2 regions of the Rhodococcus sp. NPDC058521 genome follow, and region 1 is predicted to be linked to the other one. Evidence: riboswitches for the same ligand, from Rfam matches in the RefSeq annotation. Region 1 holds a riboswitch; the other holds the start of a gene.

What was found. A riboswitch is a leader RNA that binds a small molecule or an ion and turns the genes downstream of it on or off. The one in region 1 is predicted to bind cobalamin.
Region 2: another riboswitch for cobalamin. It lies ahead of ACFWO3_RS05615 (ABC transporter substrate-binding protein); the one in region 1 lies ahead of ACFWO3_RS08705 (cobaltochelatase subunit CobN).

Annotation. Positions count from the first base shown of each region.
Region 1 covers NZ_JBHXNL010000004.1:104,742-116,609, forward strand. Annotated here, with positions in the region: gene ACFWO3_RS08690 (precorrin-2 C(20)-methyltransferase) at 1-688, opposite strand, end outside; gene ACFWO3_RS08695 (precorrin-8X methylmutase) at 685-1,311, opposite strand; gene cobG (precorrin-3B synthase) at 1,355-2,488, opposite strand; cobalamin riboswitch at 2,495-2,647, shown strand; gene ACFWO3_RS08705 (cobaltochelatase subunit CobN) at 2,686-6,306, shown strand; gene ACFWO3_RS08710 (hypothetical protein) at 6,321-6,917, shown strand; gene ACFWO3_RS08715 (PPOX class F420-dependent oxidoreductase) at 6,917-7,300, shown strand; gene ACFWO3_RS08720 (type 1 glutamine amidotransferase domain-containing protein) at 7,317-7,880, opposite strand; gene ACFWO3_RS08725 (DUF5709 domain-containing protein) at 7,997-8,455, shown strand; gene ACFWO3_RS08730 (UPF0182 family protein) at 8,459-11,401, opposite strand; gene ACFWO3_RS08735 (metallopeptidase TldD-related protein) at 11,458-11,868, opposite strand, start outside.
Region 2 covers NZ_JBHXNL010000002.1:285,986-297,853, reverse strand. Annotated here, with positions in the region: gene ACFWO3_RS05640 (TetR/AcrR family transcriptional regulator) at 1-556, opposite strand, end outside; gene ACFWO3_RS05635 (GtrA family protein) at 666-1,118, shown strand; gene ACFWO3_RS05630 (DoxX family protein) at 1,054-1,542, opposite strand; gene ACFWO3_RS05625 (DUF4188 domain-containing protein) at 1,544-2,020, opposite strand; gene ACFWO3_RS05620 (carboxymuconolactone decarboxylase family protein) at 2,180-2,635, shown strand; gene ACFWO3_RS05615 (ABC transporter substrate-binding protein) at 2,653-3,711, opposite strand; cobalamin riboswitch at 3,767-3,888, opposite strand; gene ACFWO3_RS05610 (lipase family protein) at 3,878-5,119, opposite strand; gene ACFWO3_RS05605 (Lsr2 family protein) at 5,326-5,673, shown strand; gene ACFWO3_RS05600 (amino acid permease) at 5,689-7,080, shown strand; gene ACFWO3_RS05595 (DUF222 domain-containing protein) at 7,175-8,494, opposite strand; gene ACFWO3_RS05590 (zinc transporter permease) at 8,664-8,825, shown strand; gene ACFWO3_RS05585 (YjbQ family protein) at 8,856-9,266, opposite strand; gene ACFWO3_RS05580 (VWA domain-containing protein) at 9,287-10,660, opposite strand; gene ACFWO3_RS05575 (AAA family ATPase) at 10,662-11,567, opposite strand; gene ACFWO3_RS05570 (thiamine pyrophosphate-dependent enzyme) at 11,660-11,868, shown strand, end outside.

The sequences.
Region 1 (11,868 bases):
AGAAGTACGGAACCTCGTCGTCCGAGACCTGCGCGGCGGAAGTGACACGTTCCCGCGAGGTACTGGCGCGCTCGACGTATCGGGCTTCGTCGATTCGCCCCGAATCGGTGAGTGCCCGGCGGACGTTCGGGTAGGTGCGCCCCAGCTTGAGGATCGCGGCCGCGTCGGTTTCCCTGAGGCGACGGGTGAGCTCCGCCTCGGGAAGAGTGCCTGGCAACACCGTGAGGATTTCCTCGCCCTCGACGAGCGGGGTGCCCATCGTCGCGGACGCGGCGCTGATCGACGTGACTCCCGGCACGATCTCGGAATCGAAGCGGGTTGCGAGCCGCTTGTGCATGTGCATGTAGGAGCTGTAGAACAGCGGATCGCCAGCTGCGAGCAGTGCGACGTCACGTCCCGCCTCGAGGTGGGCGGCAAGTGTCGAGGCCGCTTCTTCGTAGAATTCGTCCATGGCGCCCTGATAGCCGCCGGGATGGTCCACGGTTTCGGTGGTTACCGGATACACGAGGTGTTCTTCGATCTGGCCTTCGCGCATGTAGGGCGCGGCCACGCCGCGAGAGATGCTCCTGCCGTGCCGTGCGCTGTGAAACGCCACCACGTCGGCTTCCCCGATCACTCGGGCGGCTTTGACGGTGACCAGTTCCGGGTCACCCGGGCCGATGCCGACACCCCATATTTTCCCGGTCATTCGATCTCGCTCGCGATCGCGTTGACGGCAGCTGCAGTGATGGCGCTGCCTCCGCGGCGTCCGCGTACCAGGAGGTGGCCCAGTGCGGCGGGATGTGCGATCAGTGCTTCCTTCGATTCGGCGGCACCGATGAATCCCACCGGACCGCCCACCACCGCGGCGGGCCGAGGCGCGCCGGCTTCGATCATGTCGAGCAGGTGGAACAGTGCCGTCGGTGCGTTTCCGATGGCGACGACTGCGCCGCCGAGCTTGTCGCCCCACAATTCGAGCGCTGCGGCCGACCGGGTGTTGCCCATCTTCTCGGCAAGGGCCGGCACCCGTGGATCCCGAAGGGTGCAGAGCACCTCGTTGTCGGCGGGAAGACGCGTGCGGGTGACACCTGCCGCGACCATGTCGGCATCACAGAGAACGGGTGCGCCGGCCTTCATCGCAGTGCGTGCAGCGTCGATCACGCCGGGAGTGAACGAGATGTCGTCGACGAGATCGACCTGCCCGCTCGCGTGAATCATCCGTACGACGGCCTGGGAGACGGAACCGGAAAACCGGTCGAGTGCGGCCTCCGCGCGAATCGTGGCGAACGACTGGCGGTATATCTCCGCACCGTCGCGGATGTACTCGGTCATGGGTTAGACGATAGAGGTGGATGAGTGGGCGGTCGCACCGTGGTCACGTTGCCTGATGGAGATATCCGTCCGCGGTGGCGACGACGTCGGTGACGGTGGAGCGGGGGCGGCCGCACAACCGGTCGCAGCCCGACCAGTGCTGATTCCCGACGATCGGTACTTCGCCACGTTCGAGTGCTGCCCGGGCATCGGTGCGGACGTCCGCCAACGCCTTTGCGCATCCCGGCCGGCCGGTGCATGCACTGATGTGAAGCCAGGGGGAGTTCTCGTCGAAGATCAGGCCCATCGGTGCCAGGACACGGACGACCTGTTCGGCCATGTGCTCGGTGAGATCGCACAGCAGAAGGGTTTTCCACGGGGTGATGATCACCGGTCGTTCGACGGCAGCGAGGAACTCTGCGAGGCGCGCATCGAGAATGCCGAAGGGCAGACCGCCCCCGAGGGTGACGAACCCATCGTCCTGGTCCAGCCATCCGATCGGGGGAGGCGACTCGGCGGGAGCGGGCAACGGGTCGGTTGTGGTGGACAGGTCGAGCCGCTCGAGGACACGGTCGATTCCGTCGGGGACTTCGGCGAGCCGCCACTCCGTTCGGCGAACCGCCTGGAAAGCATGTGCCGATTCGATCAGCGCAGCGACGGCCTCGGAAGGATGCAGGCGCACCCCGGTGTCGCGTCCGGCGAGTAGCAACGCCGATTCGGTGTTCGTCGTTGCGTGAACACCGAAATCTGCTGCCAGTGGCGTCACGTCACCACGGCCGTCGTCCAGAGTGAAGAGCGTCCGCCCCGGTAGACCCGACAACGCGGGCGCGTCGCACAATGCTCGATCCAACTGCTGGACCAGGTCACGAATGTCGGCCTGTCCGCCGACGCGACCACTGAGCGGCGACGCGAGGATGTTCCTGACCCGTTCGTGGCTCGGAGACGGCAACAATCCCGCCGCTGCGATGCGGTCGGCGAACGCGGCGGGGTCGGAGACAGCTCGCAGCTGAACATTGCCTCGCGTGGTCAACTCCAGTTCGCCGTTGCCCCACCGGGCCGCGGACTCGGAGAGCGTCTGGATCTGCGCAGAAGTGAGAACTCCACCAGGCAACCGGACGCGCGCCAGGTTGCCGTCCGCCGCTTCGTGAACCTGCAAGGCGCCAGGGCAGGCGTCGGGGCGGGAGCGCGGTCGGGGCATGGTCACAGGTTACTGCGCGACCCCGGTAGCATCACGATCACTTGCGACCGCAGGCGAGGAAACCGGTGCGAATCCGGTGCGGTCGCGCCACTGTGTACCCGGCAGATCGAGAACGGTTCGTCGGGCAGCCAGACCCTCGCCTGCGGGCCACTCGACCCATGCCACGGGGCGCGACACCCCCAAGGAAGGCTTCATCCGTGATTCTGCTGCTCTCGACGTCCGACACCGACCTGCTCAGTGCCCGCGCCAGCGGAGCGGAGTATCGGTGGGCGAACCCCGCCCGGCTGTTGGTGGACGAAGATCTCCCCGCGCTGCTGGACGGCGTCGACGTCGTCGTGGTCCGCATTCTCGGTGGACGGCGGGCCTGGGAGGAAGGTCTCGACGCGGTCGTCGCGTCCGGGATTCCGGTGGTTGCGCTCGGCGGCGAGCACGCGCCCGACGCGGAGCTCATGGAGCATTCGACGGTCGCGGTGGGTGTCGCCGCAGAAGCGCACAACTACCTTGCCGAGGGCGGCTCCGAGAATCTGGCGCAGCTGTACAACTTCCTGTCCGACACGGTGCTGCTGACGGGGCACGGCTTCGAGCCGCCGGTTCACCTGCCGAGTTGGGGCCACCTTTCCTCTGTGAGTGGTTGGCGAGTCCAGGGACTCGCAAACCACTCACAGCCGAAGGTGGCGGTTCTGTACTACCGTGCGCAGCATCTCGCAGGGAACACGCGTTACGTCGAGGCGCTGTGCGAGGCGATCACCGCCGCCGGCGCTGATCCGATGCCGATCTACTGCGCGTCGCTGCGAACCGCGGAACCCGAACTTCTGGAAACTCTCGCGCAGGCGGATGCCCTCGTGGTGACGGTTCTAGCTGCGGGCGGCACCAAGCCCGCCACTGTCGGTGCCGGGGGCGACGACGAGGCGTGGGACGTTGCCGAACTTGCCGCACTCGACGTTCCGATTCTGCAGGGTCTGTGCCTGACGAGCAGTCGTGCCACGTGGGAGGCGAACGACGACGGACTGTCGCCGCTCGACGTTGCCACCCAGGTTGCCGTCCCCGAGTTCGACGGGCGCCTCATCACGGTTCCCTTCTCGTTCAAGGAGATCGACGAGGACGGGCTGTCGACCTACGTTCCCGACACCGAACGGGCCGCGCGTGTGGCCGGTATCGCGGTCCGGCACGCCAAGTTGAGGACCATTCCCGCACCGCAGCGTCGGATCGCGCTGATGTTGTCCGCCTACCCGACAAAGCACGCTCGAATCGGTAACGCAGTCGGCCTCGACACCCCGGCGAGCGCAATCGCTCTGCTGTCCGAAATGCGCGCTGCCGGATACGACCTCGGACCGGAGAGCGGAGCCGAAGCGATTCCAGGCCTCGCAGACAGGGACGGCGATGCGCTGATACACGCGCTGATCGCGGCCGGCGGGCAGGACCCGGACTGGCTGACCGCCGAGCAACTCGAAGGCAATCCGATCCGCATCTCCGCCGCCCGGTATCGCGAATGGTTCGCCACGTTGCCTGCGGATCTGCGCGAGGGAATAGAGGAGCACTGGGGACCGGCCCCGGGAGACCTGTTCGTCGATCGCTCCGTCGACAAGGACGGCGAGATCGTCATCGCCGCAATGCAGTTCGGCAACCTCGTTCTGATGGTGCAGCCGCCACGTGGTTTCGGTGAGCGCCCGGTCGCGATCTACCACGATCCGGATCTGCCACCGAGCCACCACTACCTTGCCGCGTACCGCTGGATCGCCGCGGCCGCGGAGGACGGCGGCTTCGGCGCAGACGCCGTAGTCCACCTGGGCAAACACGGCAATCTCGAATGGTTGCCCGGCAAGACCCTCGGCATGTCCGCCACCTGCGGCACCGATGCAGCTCTCGCAGATCTGCCGCTGATCTACCCGTTCCTCGTCAACGACCCGGGGGAGGGGACACAGGCGAAACGCCGGGCGCATGCGACGCTCGTCGATCATCTGATCCCGCCGATGGCGCGTGCGGAGAGCTATGGGGACATCTCACGCCTCGAACAACTTCTCGACGAGCACGCGAACATCTCGGCGCTCGACCCGTCCAAGCTGCCGGCCATTCGGCAGCAGATCTGGACGCTGATGCGGGCCGCGAAGATGGACCACGACCTCGGACTCGAGGAGCGCCCCGACGAAGACGTGTTCGACGACATGTTGCTGCACGTCGACGGTTGGTTGTGCGAGATCAAGGACGTTCAGATCCGTGACGGATTGCACGTGCTGGGGCAGGCCCCCGTCGGCGATGCGGAGGTCGAACTGGTGTTGGCGATGCTTCGGGCACGTCAGATGTGGGGTGGCGAGAAGAGCGTTCCCGGCCTCCGAGAGGCCCTCGGACTCAGCGAGGAGGGTGACGAGGCACGGGGTCGCGTCGACGAGGTGGAGAAGGCGGCCTTCGACCTCGTGAAAGGCATGTTCGACAAGGACTGGGATCCGGACGCCGCGGATGTCCTCACAAGCGATCCGACGGTCGCGAAGATCTTGAAGTTCGCTGCCACCGAGGTGGTTCCCCGACTTCGGCAGACCGACAACGAGGTCGCACAGGTGCTGCACGCTCTGAACGGTGGGTTCATCGCAGCCGGACCGAGCGGCTCGCCGCTGCGTGGCCTGATCAACGTGCTCCCGACCGGCCGCAACTTCTATTCCGTCGATCCGAAGGCCGTCCCTTCACGGCTCGCGTGGGAAACCGGTCAGGCGATGGCAGATTCGCTGCTCGACCGCTACCGGCGTGATCACGGTCGGTGGCCAACTTCGGTAGGGCTGTCTGTCTGGGGCACGTCGGCGATGCGGACGTCCGGTGACGACATCGCAGAAGTCTTCGCGCTGCTCGGTGTGCGCCCGGTGTGGGACGAGGCCAGTCGCCGCGTCGTGAACCTCGAGGTGATCGGCCTCGAGGAACTCGGCCGCCCGCGCATCGACGTCACAGTCCGTATCAGTGGGTTCTTCCGCGATGCGTTTCCGCACGTGCTCGCGATGCTCGACGATGCCGTACAACTCGTGGCCGCCCTGGACGAGCCGGCCGAACACAACTTCGTTCGTGCCCACGCACAGGCGGACCTCGCGGAACACGGCGACGAAAGGCGCGCCACCACTCGCATTTTCGGATCCAAACCGGGTACGTACGGCGCCGGTCTGCTGCAGTTGATCGATTCGAAGACCTGGCGGGGCGACCAGGATCTGGCGGAGGTCTACACGACCTGGGGTGGCTTCGCCTACGGCCGCGGCCTCGACGGTGTCCCGGCGGCAGACGACATGCGTGCCGCGTACAAGCGGATCACGGTGGCGGCGAAGAACACCGACACACGTGAGCACGACATCGCCGACGCCGACGACTACTTCCAGTACCACGGTGGCATGGTGGCGACTGTCCGGGCGCTCACCGGACAGTCGCCCGAGGCGTACATCGGCGACAGTACGAGGCCGGAATCGGTGAGGACTCGAACACTGTCGGAGGAGACGTCCCGCGTCTTCCGGGCCCGTGTGGTCAATCCACGCTGGCTCGAGGCGATGCGCCGACACGGTTACAAGGGTGCGTTCGAGATGGCGGCGACCGTCGACTATCTGTTCGGGTACGACGCGACGACCAATGTGGTGGCCGACTGGATGTACGAGAAGCTGGCCGAGTCCTACGTGCTCGACGAAACCAATCGCGAGTTCATGGAGAAATCGAACCCGTGGGCGTTGCACGGGATCGCCGAACGCCTGCTCGAGGCGGCGGAGCGGCAACTGTGGGAGGCTCCCGAGCAGAGCACTCTCGACGGACTTCGGCAGGTGTATCTCGAGACCGAAGGCGAACTCGAGGGCGACTGACATACGCTCGGGGCATGGCACTCGTCTATAACGCCGAACTCCAGCCGTCGAAGCTCGATCTCATCGCGTCTTGGCTGCCGTCGCAGGACTGGTACGGGTCGGGAGAACATCCGGAGCTCGAGCAGCTGGCCAGCTACCGTTTCGACGACCCCGACGGTGAAGTGGGTATCGAAACCCATCTGCTGAGGGACGGGGAGGGCTCACTGTTCCAGGTGCCGCTCACGTACCGCAGTGCGCCGTTGACCGGGGCGGACGACGCCCTCGTCGGAACCATGCAGCATTCGGTTCTGGGGGAGCGATGGGTGTACGACGCCGTGCATGATCCCGTGTACGTGTCGGTCGTCGCTTCGGTGATCGCGTCGGGCGGTACCGAGGCGGACCAGTTCCGCCACACCGACACCGGGCCCCAGCCGATGGAGAACACCGCGCACGTCGTGGGTTCGGGCGACCCTGTAGACGGGAAGGCAGGATCGGTGGAGTTGGTGCGTCGCCCCGCCACCGATGGTCGCGTTTCGCAGAGCCCGCGCATCGACGGTTGGTGGGACGGACAGCCGAACCGGGTCACCCTGCTGTCGTGGTCGCAGGCCGCAGCGCAGTCTGGAATCGCGTGATGAGCACAGAATTCGACAAGGTCGCATCCGCGAAATACGTGCTGCTCACGACCTTTCGCAAGGACGGAAGTCCGGTCGCAACGCCGCTGTGGGCAGCGGCAGAGGGTGAAAACCTCCTGATGTGGACGGTGACGGACTCGTACAAGATCAAGAGAATCCGTCGGAATCCGAAGGTCACCGTCGCCGTGTGCGATGCGCGTGGAAACCCGAAAGGCGATCCGGTCGAAGCCCGAGCCGAAGTCTTGGACGGTTCCGGGACCGAGCATGTGCGGTCGTTGATCACGCGCAAGTACGGAATCCTCGGCTGGCTCACCGTCAAGGGGAGTGCACTGCGTCGTGGCAAAGACGGAACGACGGGGTTGTCCATCAGCCCCGTCGAGTGAGAGATTCGGGCTGGGATCAGCTCGGGCTATCTGCGAACACGTCGACGATCACCTTGCAGAACGCCGGTAGGTCGTCCGGATTGCGGCTCGAGACCAGATTGCCGTCGATGACGACCTCCTCGTCCACCACCGTGCCCCCGGCGTTACGGATGTCCGTCCGCACGCTCGGATACGACGTCAGCGTGCGTCCGCGGACGACGTCGGCTTCGACGAGAGTCCACGGCCCGTGGCAGATCACCGCCACCGGCTTGCCGGAACGCACGAAATCCCGCACGAAGGCCACCGCATTCGAATCCTGTCGCAGCCGATCGGGATTGGTGGTGCCGCCGGGGAGTATCAGGGCATCGAAACTGTCGATCGCGGCGTCGGAAGCCAGCTGATCGACCGGGTAGGTACCGGCGGCGTTCACATCGGCATTCATCGCTTGTATGTCGCCTGCCCGTAGCGAGATCAATCGCACGGTTCCACCCGCGTTCTCGACCGCCGAGCGGGGCTGGGTCAATTCGACTTCTTCGACGCCGTCGGTCGCCAGCACAGCAATGGTGCGGCCTTCGAGAGTCGACGTGGTCGTGTCCGACATGATGCCTCCGTTCCGAGCTGAATCCGGTCCTGTTGCTCCCCGGCCGACCGTACTCCGCAAGTTCTCGCCACGTTGTTTCGTGACGGAGAGAGTCGTCCGGTGGCATCGTGGGGAGTATGAGTTCACCGGACAGTGCACGAGAAGGCGACACCACTCCCGAGGGGTCGACGGGCGAGTACAGCCTCGACGAGGACGATCAGCTCCAGCCCGAGGACACGCTCGTCGACCGTGGGGTGGACGACGTGCTGGACGAGGGCTACTCGCCACCGGAACGTCCACTGGGAACGAACGCGTTCGGCATCACCACTGCAGAGCAACAGGCGGGGGAATCCCTGGACGAGCGGCTCGCGGAGGAAGTGCCCGACGTCTCGGCCGAGGGCGATGATTCGGCGGAGTTCCGTAACTTCAGCGAAGTGGGCAATGCACGTTCGGGCAGATTGATGGCCGAGGACGAAGGAGCGGGCGAGGACACCGAGAAGGATCTGGTCGCCGAGGATGTGGGTATCGACGGTGGTGCGGCGTCCGCGGAGGAGGCTGCCGTTCATGTGGTGGAGGACGAGGACTCGCTCGAGTGATCGTCAACGACCGGACCGGACGTATTCGTCGACGGCGGCGAGCAGTCGATCGAGTGCGGCCCCGAAGGCAGCGTTGTCGCCACGCTGCTGAGCAGCGCGAAGGCCTTGCAGGGCGTTGGCGAGTTCCCCCGACTGGGTCGCATCGGGTGCGGCGGTCTCCGGTGTGGGCGGTGCCTGTTCCGGTGGCGCCGTTTCCGGGGGGCGCTGTTCTGCGGGTGGGGCAGTGCGCGCATCCCCACCCGGGGCTGTTGCCGCGGCGCCGGTACCGGTTCCGAACACCTGGTCCAAAGCTTCGGCGAGAGTGGGTCCGTACCCGATCCGCACACCGCCGGAACCGGGTTCGCGGAAGCTCACCAGTACGCGGGACAGCTGCGGGAACGTCGACCCGTCGTGGGTGTTGGAAATCCGTTCCGTGTAGAGCGGTTCCACATACAGGACACCGCCGTCCGCGATCGGAAGCGTCAGCAGGTTGCCGTACTGGATGCGATTGGACCGTTCGAGCAACGTGCGTTCGGACGCCACCCGGGTATCGGAGATCATCGAGTTCTGGATCTGTTGCGGCCCCTGGGTGAGAGTGTCCGTGGGCAGTTGGAGAACGGTGATCCGCCCGTACTCGGCGGGGTCGGAATGCGCGGAGATGTATGCGGACAGGAACTCGCGGTTGAATCCCACCATTGCGCTTGCCAGCCGGAACGACGGTTCCGCGGTCTCCTGATCACCAACCAACACGTAGAACGGCGGCTGGTTCCGGTCGGCGTCGACGGTCGGGTCGCTGGGAACGGACCAGAATGCGTTATTGGTGAAGAATTCCCTGGGATCGTCCACGTGATATTTCGACAGCAGCTCACGCTGCATCCGGAAGAGGTCCTCGGGGTACCGGAAATGTTCGCGAAGTGAATCCGACACGGCAGTCTGCGGTTCGACCGACCCGGGGAAGATGTTCTTCCACGCCTCGAGCACCGGGTCGTCGTCCACGACCTGATACAGCGTGACCGTGCCGTCGTAGGCATCGACCGTGGCCTTGACGGAGTTGCGTGCGTATGCGATCTCGTCCTGGGGCAGGTTTCGCCCGGTCATCGGGTCGATGCCGGCTTCCTCGAGGGCGGTGCGCTTCGAATACGGATAGTTGTCGAGGGTGGTGTAGGCGTCCACGATCCAGACGATGCGGCCGTCCACGACTGCGGGATACGGGTTGGCGTCGGTGGTGAGCCAAGGCGCGACCTTCTGTACCCGAACCTGCGGATCCCGGTGGAAGATGATCTTCGATTCCGGTCCCACGGCGCGTGAGAACAGAATGTTGCGTTCGGTGTACTGGGTGGCGAACGCCAACCGGTTGAACCAGTTTCCGATCGGAACGCCCCCGGCACCCGCGTAGGTGTACTTGGTCGTGTCGGTGTCGTACTCGCGGGGTCCCTCACCGTCGGCTGTGCCGACGATGGCGTAGTCCGGGCTGGTGCTCGAGATGACTTCGCCGTAATAGATCCGCGGTTGGTCCACCGGGATGAGCTGCCGACCGGAGTCCTGGGATGCGATGTCACTGACGCTGTAGATCGGGTAACCACTGTCGCTGCTCGCCGTGTCTCGGGTGGCGTCACGCACGGCCGCGTTCACCCGATTGGCGGGTGCGGCAACGAATCCGTTGCCGTGCGTGTAGACGGTGTGCCGATTGATCCAGTCGGTCTGGTTGCCGGTGAGGCTCGGTGGCGACAGCTCGCGTGCTGCCACGATGTAGTCGCGTAGCTCGCCGTCGATCTCGTACCTGTCGATGTCGAGAGCAGCTGGGAAACTGTAGAAGTTCTTCAATTGCTGCTGTTGGGTGAATGTCCGCGACAGCACTGCCGGGTCCAACAAGCGGGTGTTGGCGATCGTTTCGATGTCGGCGGGCACGTCACGTGGAGACCGGGTGCCGACGCCGGGATACGCCTCGTACTCGACCGTGTCCGCGGATATGCCGTAGGCGTCTCGGGTGGCCGCGATATTGCGTTCGATGTACGGACGTTCGACGTCTGCCGCATTCGGTCGGACGGAGAACTGTTCCATCAGCAGTGGCCAGACGCCGCCGACGAGAATCGAAGACAGTACGAGCAGCGCTGTTGCCAGGGCCGGGATGCGGAAGTCGTGGGCGATGATGGCGGCGACGAACGCGATCGCACACACGACCGCGATGGCCAGCAGAATCAATTTGGCGGGAAGAACGGCGTGAACGTCGGTGTACCCGGCGCCGGTGAAAGTGGGCTCTTTCCGGCTGCTCGAGACGAGTGCGTAGCGGTCGAGCCAGTACGCCACCGCTTTCAGGAGGATGAGAGTTCCGGCGAGCACGGCAACTTGAATGCGTGCAGGCCACGAGAGGGTTGCCGATTTCGGTGACAGACGTAGTCCGCCGAACAGGTAGTGCACGAGAAGATTGACGGGCAATGCGAACAGGACCGCCACGAACAGCCAGTTGAGGACGAATCGGTAGAAGGGAAGGTCGAAGGCGTAGAAGCCGATGTCCCGCCCGAACTGAGGGTCCTCGACACCGAACGCGCCACCGTGCAGGAAGAGCTGCGCGAGCGCCCAGTTCGTTTGTCCCATGAGGCCGGCGAACAAACCGATCACCAACGGGACCCCGATCACGATCCGACGTCGATGCTGCAGCACCGCCTTGCGGTACGGCGCGATGCCGTGATCGGAGCGAGACGGCGGTACGAACACCGGCCGCCACCGGTACGCGAGTGTCATCGCAAGGAACAGAGCACCCCCGACGAGCACTCCTACACCGAGGAACAGCACGATTCGGGTGACAAGCACGGTCGCCCAGACGTTGCGGTAGCCGACTTCGCCGAACCACAGCCAGTTCGTGTAGGCGCCGACGAGCAACGGGATCACGATCAGGGCGCCGAGCACTCCCACCACCACGAGTACCATTACCCGCGCGCGTCGCGATTCCAGAACCGCACCGGTCATGTCCCGACCTCCCAGGCGTGACCGTTTCGTCCCATTCTACGGGTTGAGGCGCTACGTCACCTCGCTTCGCTCACCGAGGACATGTGGAAGTCCGGAACCCGCAACGACGGCATCGCCGTGCGCGTGAACCAGTCCTTCCACTCCCTCGGGAGGGTGCGTTCGGTGGCGCCTACCTGGGAAGCCCTCCGAAGCAGGTCCAACGGGCTTTCGTTGAAGCGGAAGTTGTTGAGTGCGCCGACCACTTCACCGTTCTCCACGAGGTACACCCCGTCACGGGTGATGCCGGTCAGGAGGAGCGTTGCGGGGTCGACCTCCCGGATGTACCACAGCGTGGTGAGCAGCAACCCACGCTCGGTCTCCGCGACCATCTGGTCGACCGTCAGCGAACCTTCGCCGTCGAGCACGAGGTTTGCACCGGGTGGCGCGGGAACGCCCGCGAACTCCCGGGCCGCCGAACGGGGATACGA
Region 2 (11,868 bases), on a different contig from region 1:
ATCGCAATCCGTCGAGGATGATCCTCAGCATCCGGCGCCACAGCCCTGGGGACTGGGAGCCGGCGAAGTCGTTGGTGGACTGCAGCATGAACATGATGGCCGGAACATCGCCTGGTTCGAAATCGGCTCGAAGGGAACCGTTCTTCTGTGCTCGTTCTATCAACGCCTCGAGCCGTCGTACGTAGTGTTCGCGGGATTGCCGCATGGCCTCCCGGCTGATTCGGCCGTTCATCACGAGGTCGCGGAGGCCCTGGTCGGCGTTCATCATTCGGCAGCTCTGTTCGAGAAAGTACTCGAGGCCGTCCCAGGGTTCGTCGAACTCTTCTGCCCGTGTCGCGACTGCACCGAGTTCGTCCACGCGGGTTTGAAAGAGCGCTTGGATCAGTTCGTCTTTGCTCGCGAACCTTCGGTAGACCGTGCCGACGCCCACACCTGCATGTTTGGCGACGTCCGCGAGTTTTGCCTCGACACCGCGTTCGGCGAAGACGATCCGCGCCGACGCGAGGATGCGTTGGAGGTTCTCCTGGGCGTCGCGGCGCAGGGGTGGTGTCGGCATCGTCACATCGTAGCCGGTAACCGGAACTGTTGATTCCGATCGTGTTAGATTACCGGAATCCGCAGTTCCGCTCCTGAGGGGTGAGCGGAATCGAAGCAAGGAGACGCAGGTGACGGCCACTCTCGGCAACACCACTCTCCCTCGTCGTGCCTGGGCAGTGGACCTGCACGGCGAGCGTGCGATCGATCAGTTCGTCCGTTTCGTGCTCGTGGGTGGGGCGAGCAACGTGCTGTACGGCGTGGTGTTCCTGCTGCTTCGCTCCGAGGGCGTGTTGGTGGCGAACGTGATCGGAGCACTCCTCAGCACCGTCTTGGCGAACGAGTTGCACAGACGAACGACCTTCCATGCGGCCGGCCGTGTGCACTGGTTGACGGCTCAAGGCGAGGGCGGCGGTATCGCGTTGCTCGGAATGGCTTCGAGTACCGCCACCCTCGCGCTGGTCGGGATGGCTTTTCCTGCGGTCGCGGGTATCGTGCAGGCTGCTCTGGTCATCGCGGTCAGTGGAGCTGTGGGCGGAGTGCGCTTTCTTGCTCTGCGCCGCTGGGTCTTCCCCTTCGGCTGAGTGCGACGGCGACGGTCGCGCCCACGAATATCACCTGCATGATCGTGCGCGGAACCAGCGAGTCGAAGAACCCGACGGGGCCGTCGAGTGCCTTGAACACGTTCGCCGGAAACATGACCAACAACATGACGCACAGGCAGCCTGCGGCCAACGGTGCCGTGCGGTGGATCAGCAGGCCCACCGCCCCCGCGAGTTCCAGGATTCCTGTGATCGTGACCAGAAGGCCTGGGTTGGGAAGCGCGGGTGGCACCATCGCAATCAGCTCCTCACGCATTCCGACGAAGTGCACCACGCCGGTCAGGGTGAACATCGCGGCCAATCCGCCGCGAAGGGCGACAGGCCACGATTTGAAGCGATCGATACCGAGCGTGCCGAGTGCGGCCACCGCCAGCGTGACCAGAATCAGGGCGATCAGCGGTTCCATGTCAGTTCTCCGTTCGTAGTTCGGAGCGCTCGATACGCGCCCTGGCGTGGTTCGTTCCCTTGGACACAGGTACCCGGGTCGTGAACCGGGCCAGCCCGATCTCGGGGGTGTCCACATACACCGATTCCGCGCGGTCGACGACGTAGGTTTCGTGCCAGACACCCACCGCACCAGGTGTTTTAGCGGCGCGTCGATTGAATGCCGCCCACGCCGGGCGATGCTCGGCGGTGCGGTCGCTCGCGTAGGCGTAGAGCTTGTCGAGCGAATTCCAGTACTGGATGACGGTGGGATGAAGTCCCGTGAAAGTCATCCGGTATCCGAGGAATCCGTACTCCGGTTCCCGGGACAGCTCACGGAGCATGCGAGGCATCGCCACCAGCGCGGGGAGCCAGAGATCAGGCCTCCACCAGCGGTTCACCGTCATCCCGATGAGAAAGACGACGAGTTGGCCGTCGTGTGAATGCGTATGTCGTTGCATCTACCCTCCTTCGGAGTTGGATACTGCTACTATCCAAAGTATGGATAGTAGCAGTATCCAATGTCAAGGGCTTTCTTGCGGGTCTTTCGGCTGTCACGAAGTTGTGGGCCGCTCCGTCATAGGTGTGGCGAACGAAAACCACACACGAAGGAGACGGCGATGCAGGCACGAATGAAGAACCCGGTGATGGTTCTCCCCAAAGCGATGAAGGCGCTCTACGCGTTGAGCACGTCCACCGGCGACGTCGATCTACCGGAACGGACGGTGCATCTGATCCACCTGCGCGCGAGCCAGATCAACGGATGCGGAGTGTGTGTCGACATGCACGCAAAGGAAGCGCAGCAGGCCGGCGAGACCAACGAGCGACTCTTCGCGGTATCGGCCTGGCGCGAGGCGCCCTACTTCGACGACGCCGAGCGCGCTGCGCTCGCACTCACCGAGTGTGTGACCCGGCTGAGCGATCGCGCCGAACCGGTCCCCGACGACGTGTGGAGCGACGCCGCCGACGTCTACGACGAACAACAACTGTCCGCGCTACTCGTTCAGATCGCCGCGATCAACGCGTGGAACCGGCTCAACGCGAGCACGCGGCAGATTGCCGGCTCGGTGGGCTGAGACGGGTTCTGCAGGGATCAGGAGGGTGATCCCTGCAGCCCGGCCGACAGCTTCTCGATGGCAGCTACCTCGCGTATCCCGGGATCGAGTTCGGAACCGGTCAGAATCACGTAACGCCGGTCCGGTACTGCGGACATCTCCCGGGTCACCGGATTGGACTCGAGGAAGGCGATTTTGGTGTCGAGCGAGTCACCCTCCACTCGAGTGCGGCTGAGGTCGCCGAGAACCAGTACTTCGGGGTCGCGGTCCGCCACCGTCTCCCAACCGATCTCGGGCCAATCCTCGCTCGAATCCTCGAAAACGTTGGTGGCACCCACTTCGGATGCAAGCAGTCCGGGCGCGGAACAGCAGCCTGCCATGAACGGCTGGTCGATCCCGGAGAACCAGAAGGCGACGCTCGGGGACGGGGTGTCGCCCGCCAACGCATTCTTCGCCGCGTCCACTCGTGCCCGAAGTTGTTCCACCAGTTCTGCGCCGCGTTCCTGGACATCGAAGATCGCGGCCAGCTCGCGGATCTCCCGATAGAGAGTCTCGATGGTGAGTTTCTCGCTTCGTGTGACCGTGTCGCCCTCGACAGTCGCGCCGGTGCACACCGACGGCGATTGGTACGTATGGACGCCGAGTTGTTCGAACCGGGAGCGTTCGGCCACCACGCCACTCGTGAACGTATGTGCGCTTGCAGAGGTGACCAGGTCGGGTTCGGTATCCAGGACCGTTTCGAGAGAAGGGTCGTTGTCGGCAAGTCGCGGTACACGCTCGTTGGCGGCTGCGAGCTCGGGCAGAACCGGATCGAACCAGGTGGACGTGCCCACCATGCGGTCGGCAAGTCCGAGGGACAGAAGAATCTCGGTGGAACTCTGGTAGAGCGAGGCCGCGCGCTGCGGTGGCCCGTCGAACGTGACGGATTCGCCGCAGTTGTCGATGGTCAGTGGATATACCGTGTCGCCCGGCTGTTCGGAAAGGCTGGACGAGCCGGATTCAGGTTCGGGTGACGTTCCGCAACCCGCCAGAAGCGATGCTCCGAACAGGAGTGCCGTCGCGTGTGCGGCGCCCCGCCGGAGATGTGATGTGCGCACGAGAAGGGCGCCCTTCTGCTCTGGGCTCGTTCGCGGAGCTCGAGGTGGTTCGGGCCGCGTGTAGGCACGACCCGGCAAGTATTCGGACTCGGGCTTGGGCCCATCACCGTTGCGCGTCAGTTCCGGGTTCGCACCGGATTCCCTTGCTCGGTCGAAACTGACGATATCAGCAGGTGGCAGGTAGCGGCTCGCCCCGGAATCGAGCGTCCATCCAGTCCAAAGCGGGCACCAGCCCCAGGGCGGCCGCCGAGAGGTGGTCCGGACTCGGGGTGAGCGTCGTCTTCACGTACGTGCCGGCCTCGCAATAGCGTGCGGTGGTTCTGTCGATCGCGTCGACCGGGATCAAGACGTCGGTGGGGCTGTGCCATTCGAATATCGGTGTCTCGGGGACACCCGGATACAGCTCGAGGCTGTTCTCCTCGAGCACCTTCCAGGCGTCGGGGTCGTCCATGAAGTTCGGGTTGTCGGTGAGTTCGGCTGCATTCTTGCCGACTCCCCAGAACATGATCTCGTTCGTGCACCCGTTGTTGATCAATCCGCGTAGCCATCGGCCCTGATTGTTCAACTGGCTGCTCAGGTGGATGCGATCGGGATATTCGCGTTCGAGGCCGATCGCGGCAGCCATCGCGAGGCCGAATGCCGGGTGCGGATTGACGCCGAGGGCCTCGGCCATCGTGGTCAGGTTCATCGGAGTGCCGCCGTGGGCAGCACCCACGATGTCGAGTTCCGGTGCATATTTCGGGGCCAGAGCGGCCGCCCAGGCGGTGGCCATGCCGCCGCCGGAGTAGCCACCCAAGGCCACCTGGCTGTTCGTGACACCCAGCTCGGGAACCTTCTTCACGGCACGAATTCCGTCCAGGGTGATCTGACCGCCGAGCTTCGCCGCCCCGTACGCCATTCGTGGACCGAGATGATCCGGGAGTGCAACCGCCCATCCTCGGGCAAGCGCGATGTTGAGACCGGGGGCCTCACGAATCTGCGTGAAGGGGTCGCTGGTGTAGAGCTCGGTCGCGATCTTGCACTTGTGTCCGAGTGAATTGATGATGTGCTGATAGGACGCCAAAGGGCCGTCCGGCTGATGGTTCGGTGGCAACAAGTACGTGGTGTTGGCAGCGATCGGCAGCCCACGCGAATCCGTCGACCGGAACAGGACTTCCCATACCGCGCTGCCCGGGAAGTACAGGTTCGGGGGCATCTGTCGAATGTTCAGCACATCCCCCGGCGCTCGCTCCGCGAGGTCGGGTGGCGGCGCGTAGAACGGGTCCGGGTCCGGCGTCGGCAATCCGAGCACCGATGCGGGCGCCGTGTGTGGATCTTGGGCGGCCGCCGTCCCGGCGCCGGCAAAAGCCGCACCGAGCGTGACGCTCACAGCAAGCACGAGTAACGGACGAAGAACGCGTGAGACCATGGCCTACCCCACTGTTTTGCCTGATGGACACCGCTCACTATGCCAAGGTCGACGTACGCGCATGAGTGTTTCGCGCCGAATCGTGACAAACCGGACGGTCCGGTTTTTGTAGGTCGGGTGCGGTGAATGGCATCGCCGACTTTGCGGAATTGCTACAACTCGACGTAATCTTGTCATCGAGTTTTCACCGACGATTGGATTGATTCGTGGCAAGAAAAGTAATTGTTGAACTGGTGGATGATCTCGACGACACGCCCATCGAGTCCGGAGAAGGCGAACACATTGTTTTCGCCGTCAATGGAACCGAATATGAAATCGATCTGAACGACAAGAACGCGCAGGAATTCCACCGCAAGCTGGGCTACTACATCGAGCATGCGGCGAAGGTTGCAAGCGGCAAGAAGCGGACGGCCGGTTCGTCGACCTCATCCCCGCGCCGCAGCAGCGAACAGACCAAGGCGATCCGTCACTGGGCTGCCGCAAACGGCTATGAGGTGTCCTCGCGTGGCCGCATTCCCGCCGAGATCGAAGAGGCATTCAAAGCAGCTCACTGACTCGGTCACAGATACATGGACAACATTGACGCCGGCCCCTCGGTCGAGGGTGAATCGGCTGGACTTCGGCGTGGCCTGACGGCTCGGCACATTCGATTCATTGCACTCGGGTCCGCCATCGGCACAGGGCTTTTCTACGGTTCGGCAGAAGCGATCGACCGTGCCGGGCCCTCGGTACTTCTCGCATATCTGATCGGCGGCGCGGCCGTGTACATCGTGCTTCGTGCGCTGGGAGAAATGGCGGTCGCGAGCCCGGTCTCCGGATCGTTCGGTGAGTATGCGACAAGACATCTCGGCTCTTTGGCGGGGTTCACCACAGGGTGGACGTACACGTTCGAGATGGTGATCGTGTGCCTCGCCGACGTCACCGCGTTCGGCGTGTACATGGGCTTCTGGTTCCCCGACGTGCCGCGCTGGATCTGGGTGCTCGCGATCGTCTTCTTCATCGGTGCGGTGAACCTCCTCGGCGTGAAGACCTTCGGCGAACTCGAATTCTGGTTCACGCTGGTGAAAATCACAGCGATCATCGCGATGATCGTGGGCGGTGCCGCAATTATCGTCTTCGGATTCGGGATTCACGACACGGAAGTCGGTGTGTCCAATCTGTGGACGGACGGCGGGTTCTTTGCGACCGGAATCGGCGGATTCATAGCATGTTTCGCCATTGTCATGTTTTCCTTCGGTGGAACCGAGATCATCGGAATCACCGCGGGCGAAGCAGAAGACCCTGCTCGGACAATTCCTCGGGCCGTGAATACCGTTCCGGTGCGAATCATTTTGTTCTACGTGCTCACCCTCGCCGTCATCATGGCGATAAATCCGTGGCAGGAGATCGGCTCGGACGAAAGTCCGTTCGTCCAGATCTTCGACGGTCTCGGAATCGGTTCTGCCGCGACGGTCCTCAATATCGTGGTCATTACCGCCGCCCTGTCCGCAATCAACAGCGACATATTCGGTGCCGGCCGAATGATGTACGGAATGTCTTGCGCCGGTCAGGCTCCCGCAGTGATGCAGCGGGTCTCCCGCAACGGAGTTCCGTGGATGACCGTGGTGATCATGGCGGGAGCCCTGCTCGTCGGTGTGCTGCTCAACTACCTGATCCCCGACAAGGTCTTTCTGGTGATCGCGTCGATCGCTACCTTCGCGACGATCTTCGTATGGATCATGATCCTCCTGTCCCAGTTCCAGGCGCGGCGGCGCATGAGTGAACAGGAATCGACCGAGCTCGCCTTCCCCGTCCCGTTCTGGCCGTATGCACAGATCGCGGCGATCGTCTTCCTGGGCTTCGTGATCGGAGTGCTCGCCTTCGTGTCCGACACCCGGGTAGCACTCGTCGTCGGTGTCGCGTGGCTGGTGCTGCTCGCCGTGGCACACCGGGTCTGGGTTCGGCCCCGCGCGTCGGTCTAGCCTTCGCCGAGGAGATCGGGGAATACTCCTGATTCCCATGCCGTTTGGCGCCGCCTGGTGGTGGTTGGTGGGCGGCGCTGGTCGGTGGTGTGGGTCAGGCGGCGTCGGGTCCGGCCCTGGTGTGCTCGTGTCCGGTGCGGCGGTTCGACGGCAACACCGGTCGCTCACCCGGAAGTGGTGGGGGCAGGAACCACGGATACCGATCGTCGCCCATGATCACTTCCCACTGGGAGTGATGGATCAGGCGGTGATGAAACCTGCACAGCAACACCAGATTGTTCAGGTTGGTGGGTCCGTGATCGGCCCAGTGCACGATGTGATGACCTTCGCACCACGACACCGGTGCCCCACAGTTCGGGAACGCACACCCACCATCACGCACCGCGAGTGCGCGGCGTTGTTTCGCGGTCACCGTGCGGACCGTGGCCCCCACATCCAATGGGGCACCGTCCGGGTCGACGACCACCGCCGAGAGCAGACAATCACAGGCGAGCATGCGGGTGGTGGAGATCGTCAACGGACCCATCCACGACGCCCACCCCACATGATCATGTTCCGGATCGGACAGCAGATCCCGATGCGAGTCGGCGGCCGAGGAATCAGGAGCGGGTTTCGGATGCGAGGCAAGATCGGCCGCCTTCACCATCACCGACAGGTGCGGCTTCACACCACCCTCGGACGGGCCGGCCCCGGCAGCCAAATAGCGGCGGAGCAGTTCGGTGAACCCATCCGCCCGCCGCTTGGCCGGAGAACGCGAATCCTTGGTGCCGTCGGTGGCGGGGCGCGGCGCGCAGAGCCCGGACAACGCGGACAACAGCATTTCCCCGGATACCGCATCCAAATCGGCCTTCACCGCCACCCGACCGTTCAACGTCCGGCAGGCATGAAATTCGTTACGGTCGGTGTCCTCGGCCGGTGGTGGGGTGTCGGATTCGAAGATGCGTTCCAGTTTCGCGATCACCGCCCGCACCCCAGGTGCGGTCGCCAACGGTCCCCGTCCCGCCACCAACAGTGCGTCCACACACGCCGGTAAGGCATCGGCGGGCATTCCTGCCGGCGGGTTCTCGCAGAACCCGACGATCAGCCCCGCCACCGCGATCGACACCTCACCCGCATCCAACGCGGCACCCACCGACGGGTACTTCCCCAACACCGCACCCAACGCGATCAACCTGCCTGCGGCACCGACCTCGAGCAATGTGGTGTGCCCCAACCACATCTTCGTATTCCGATACCCCAGCACGTCCATCCGGCAGCGGGCATCGACCTCGGCCACCAACCGCACCCGCCGCGCCTCCAACACCGCGATCTGCGACGACACCTCGAGCACCGCATCACACAACACCCGATCCGCCAACCGCCACGCATCATCCGACGATGACTCCACCCCCGAGAAAACGTCCCCCGACCCCATGCACCCACTTTAGGTCGAACACCAGTTCGAGTCAATGGTTCGAGTCGAGGTTTCGAATGCTCCGAGTACTAGCCTCGGAATGATCTCGGGATCTACCCTCGAACCAGGAGATGAGCGGGGCCCTTCCGGCCGGCTCCAGTCGGTCGACTGCTCGTCGGAGGGACGAATCATGACCACTGCCGAACATCGCACGCACGAAGATCACACGCACGTCCACGGCTCGGACTGTGGCCATGAGGCGGTTCAGCACGGGGATCACGTGGACTACATTCACGACGGTCATCGACACGCAGCGCACGGCGATCATTACGACGAACACGGTGACGACTGACCGGCTTCCTCGCGACCGGGAAGGCCACGTTCAGCCAGGGAGGAAGCTGAACCTGACGTTGCGGACAGGGTTGTCCACGTTCGTGTCCACGAGACAGACGGACTGCCAGACTCCCGTGGCAGCTGTGCCGTCCAGGACGGGAATCGTGGCGTAAGGCGGAGCGAAAGCCGGGACAACGTGGTCGCGCCCGTGTCCAGGGGTACCGTGTTGGTGTCGCCATCTGCCGTCGCGCGGTAGTAGATCGTCGACCGCAGCGAGAAGGTCCTCGTCGCTGCCCGCCCCCGTCTCGATGACTGCGAGACCGGCAGTGGCATGCGGCACCCATACATGGAGCAGCCCGTTCCCCGCACCGGCATCCCCGAGGAACTTCTCGATGTCGGTGGTGAGATCGTGCACCACCGCCACGTTGCCCGTGCGAACCTCTATCTCGGTGCTGTACATGTAATCGACGGTAGCGCGGATCAGGTGGGTAGCAACCGGCCGACGACATCGGCAAGTTGGCGGACGGTCCCCGTCTCGTACATGGACACGACCTCGGCGTAGGTGTGTGCTGCGGAGTCGCCCGACGACCACGACCGCGCCGGCTCGGGATTGAGCCAGAAGATGTTCTTGGCGCGCGCCCGCATGGCTTGCAGTACTGCGACATTGGGATCTGCGTAGTTCGTTCGGGCGTCACCGAGTATCAACACCGAACTTCTGGGACCGATGGCGTCGAGATACTGCGCTCCGAACGCGGCGAACGCAGTTCCGTAATTGCTGCCACCGAAGCGCGCGACGTCGGTCTCGGCCACGACCCTGTCGGCGAAGCCCGCTGTCGGCGGCTCCCCGGGGCGAAAAATATGCGTGATCTCGTCGCACGAGTCCACGAAGCCGAAACTGCGCACCTTCGTGAACTGGTCCTGCATCGCTTGCACGAGCATCAGTGTGAACTCCGCGAACCCGGCAACGGAGCCGGACATGTCCGCGAGGATGATCAGGTCGGGACGCCCATGGCGGCGTGCCTGGAGGACCGGTCGCATCGGAATGCCGCCGGTGCCCATCGACTTGCGAACGGTACGGCGCATGTCGATTCGGCCGCGAGTGGCTTTGCGTCGGCGTGCCGAAACTCGCGTGGCAAGTGTCCGTGCGAGTGGGTAGACGAGCCTCCGCATCTCGGCCAGATCCCGCTGGTTCGCCGATAGAAAAGCCCGATCCTCCGTGCTCTCGCGCACCGCGCTCTTGGCGACCTTCTTCGCACCCCGTATGCGGGCCACTCGACGAAGTGCCTCGGCTTCCACGAGGGCTCTGAATTCGCCGGCCCGACGCTCTGCTTCGAGTGCGAACACTGCGTCTCTGGTGTCGTCCCCTGTCGAACCGCGCTGCGACTGTGCTTCTTTCGCGAGTTCGTCCGGGGACCCGAGTTTCTGAAATGTTTGATAGGCAGAGAACTGCGCTCGGCCCTCGCCTCTGCCCGATCCGGACGAGCCTTCGCCGCCGATCGCGCCCAGCGAGTCGAGGACTTGTTCTGCGAGTGTCGCAACACCATCCGTGTCCCCATCGGAAATTGCGTCGACAACCATCTCTCGGAGTTCGGTGACGTCTGTGGACGGGGGAAGCGGCACAGCCTCACCCCCGTCGTAGAACAGCGCGAATATTCGGTCGAAGACTTCGCGCTGACCGGGTCTGCGAAGGAGGGTGGCGGCCAGGCCGGACCGGAGGCGGTCTCGATCGGATTGGCCGAGGACCACCGTTGCTGCCGCAGCGTCGACCGTGTCGCTCGTGCCGATCTCCACGCCGTGCTCACGCAGGACGCCGACGAACTCGACGAGCTTCTCCGAGTTCACGTTGGTGGACACGCTACTTGCTGCCCCGCTTGTTGCCGAGATGCAGTTTCTCGGTTGCAGTTTCGTGATCGGACTTGTACTTGAGCAGTACGCCCATTGTCGATCTGACGACGGCGTCGCCGACCTCTCTGACTCCGAGTCCACGGAGGGTCCGTGCCCAGTCGACCGTTTCAGCGATGGACGGTGGTTTCCGGAGCTCGAGCTTTCGCAATGCGGACACCACTTCGACAGCGGAGGACGCCACGGTCTCGTCCAGCTCCGGAACTTTGGATCGTACGATCGCCAGCTCGAGTTCCGGTGTCGGAAAGTCGATATGGAGGAACAGGCACCGCCTCTTGAGGGCCTCGGACACCTCGCGGTTCGCGTTGGACGTGACCACCACGAAGGGGGTGCGTACCGCCTCGATGGTGCCGATCTCCGGAATGGTCAGCTGAAAGTCGCCGAGCACCTCGAGGAGGAGTCCTTCGATCTCCATATCGGCTTTGTCCAGCTCGTCGATCAGTAGCACGGTGGGTTCGTTGTTGCGTATCGCGGTCAGCAGCGGACGGGAGAGGAGAAACTCTTCGGTGAACACGTGGTCACGTGTGGCTTCCCACTCCGTTCCCTGTTCTGCGGTGATGCGCAGCAGCTGCTTGGCGTGGTTCCACTCGTACAGCGCCCGCGATTCGTCGATGCCCTCGTAACACTGCAGACGCACCAACTCGGACTTCGTGGCCGCCGCGATCGCCTTGGCCAGTTCGGTCTTGCCGACACCTGCCGGCCCCTCGATGAGAAGTGGTTTGTGCAGGTAGTCGGCGAGGAACACGGCCGTTGCGATGTCGAGTGACGGCAGGTATCCGACAGCGGACAGCCGGTCGTTCACCTCGTCCACCGAGGTGAACAGGGTGTCGGCGGTGGGCTCGCTCTGGTCGGTGCTCATAGCAGCATCGAGCGTATACCAGCGCACCGCGGGCGTTCGGGCGACAATGGCGAGCAGGAAACGTGGAGCGCGTCCGGAAGGAAGTGGTTCCCATGGCGGAACCGGTCGACGAGCACTTCCTCGAACGTGTCCGAGGCTTACCGTCCGAGGTCCTGCCCCGCCCGCCGCTCTCCCAGCCGGTGCGTGCCGGTTCGTCCCTGACCGTGGGTCGGTGCCTCGAGCTGTTCGACGACCAGGTGGACAGTCGTCATCTCGACCTGGCGGCACGTCGGTTGCGTGCGCAGGGCTCGGGGTACTACAC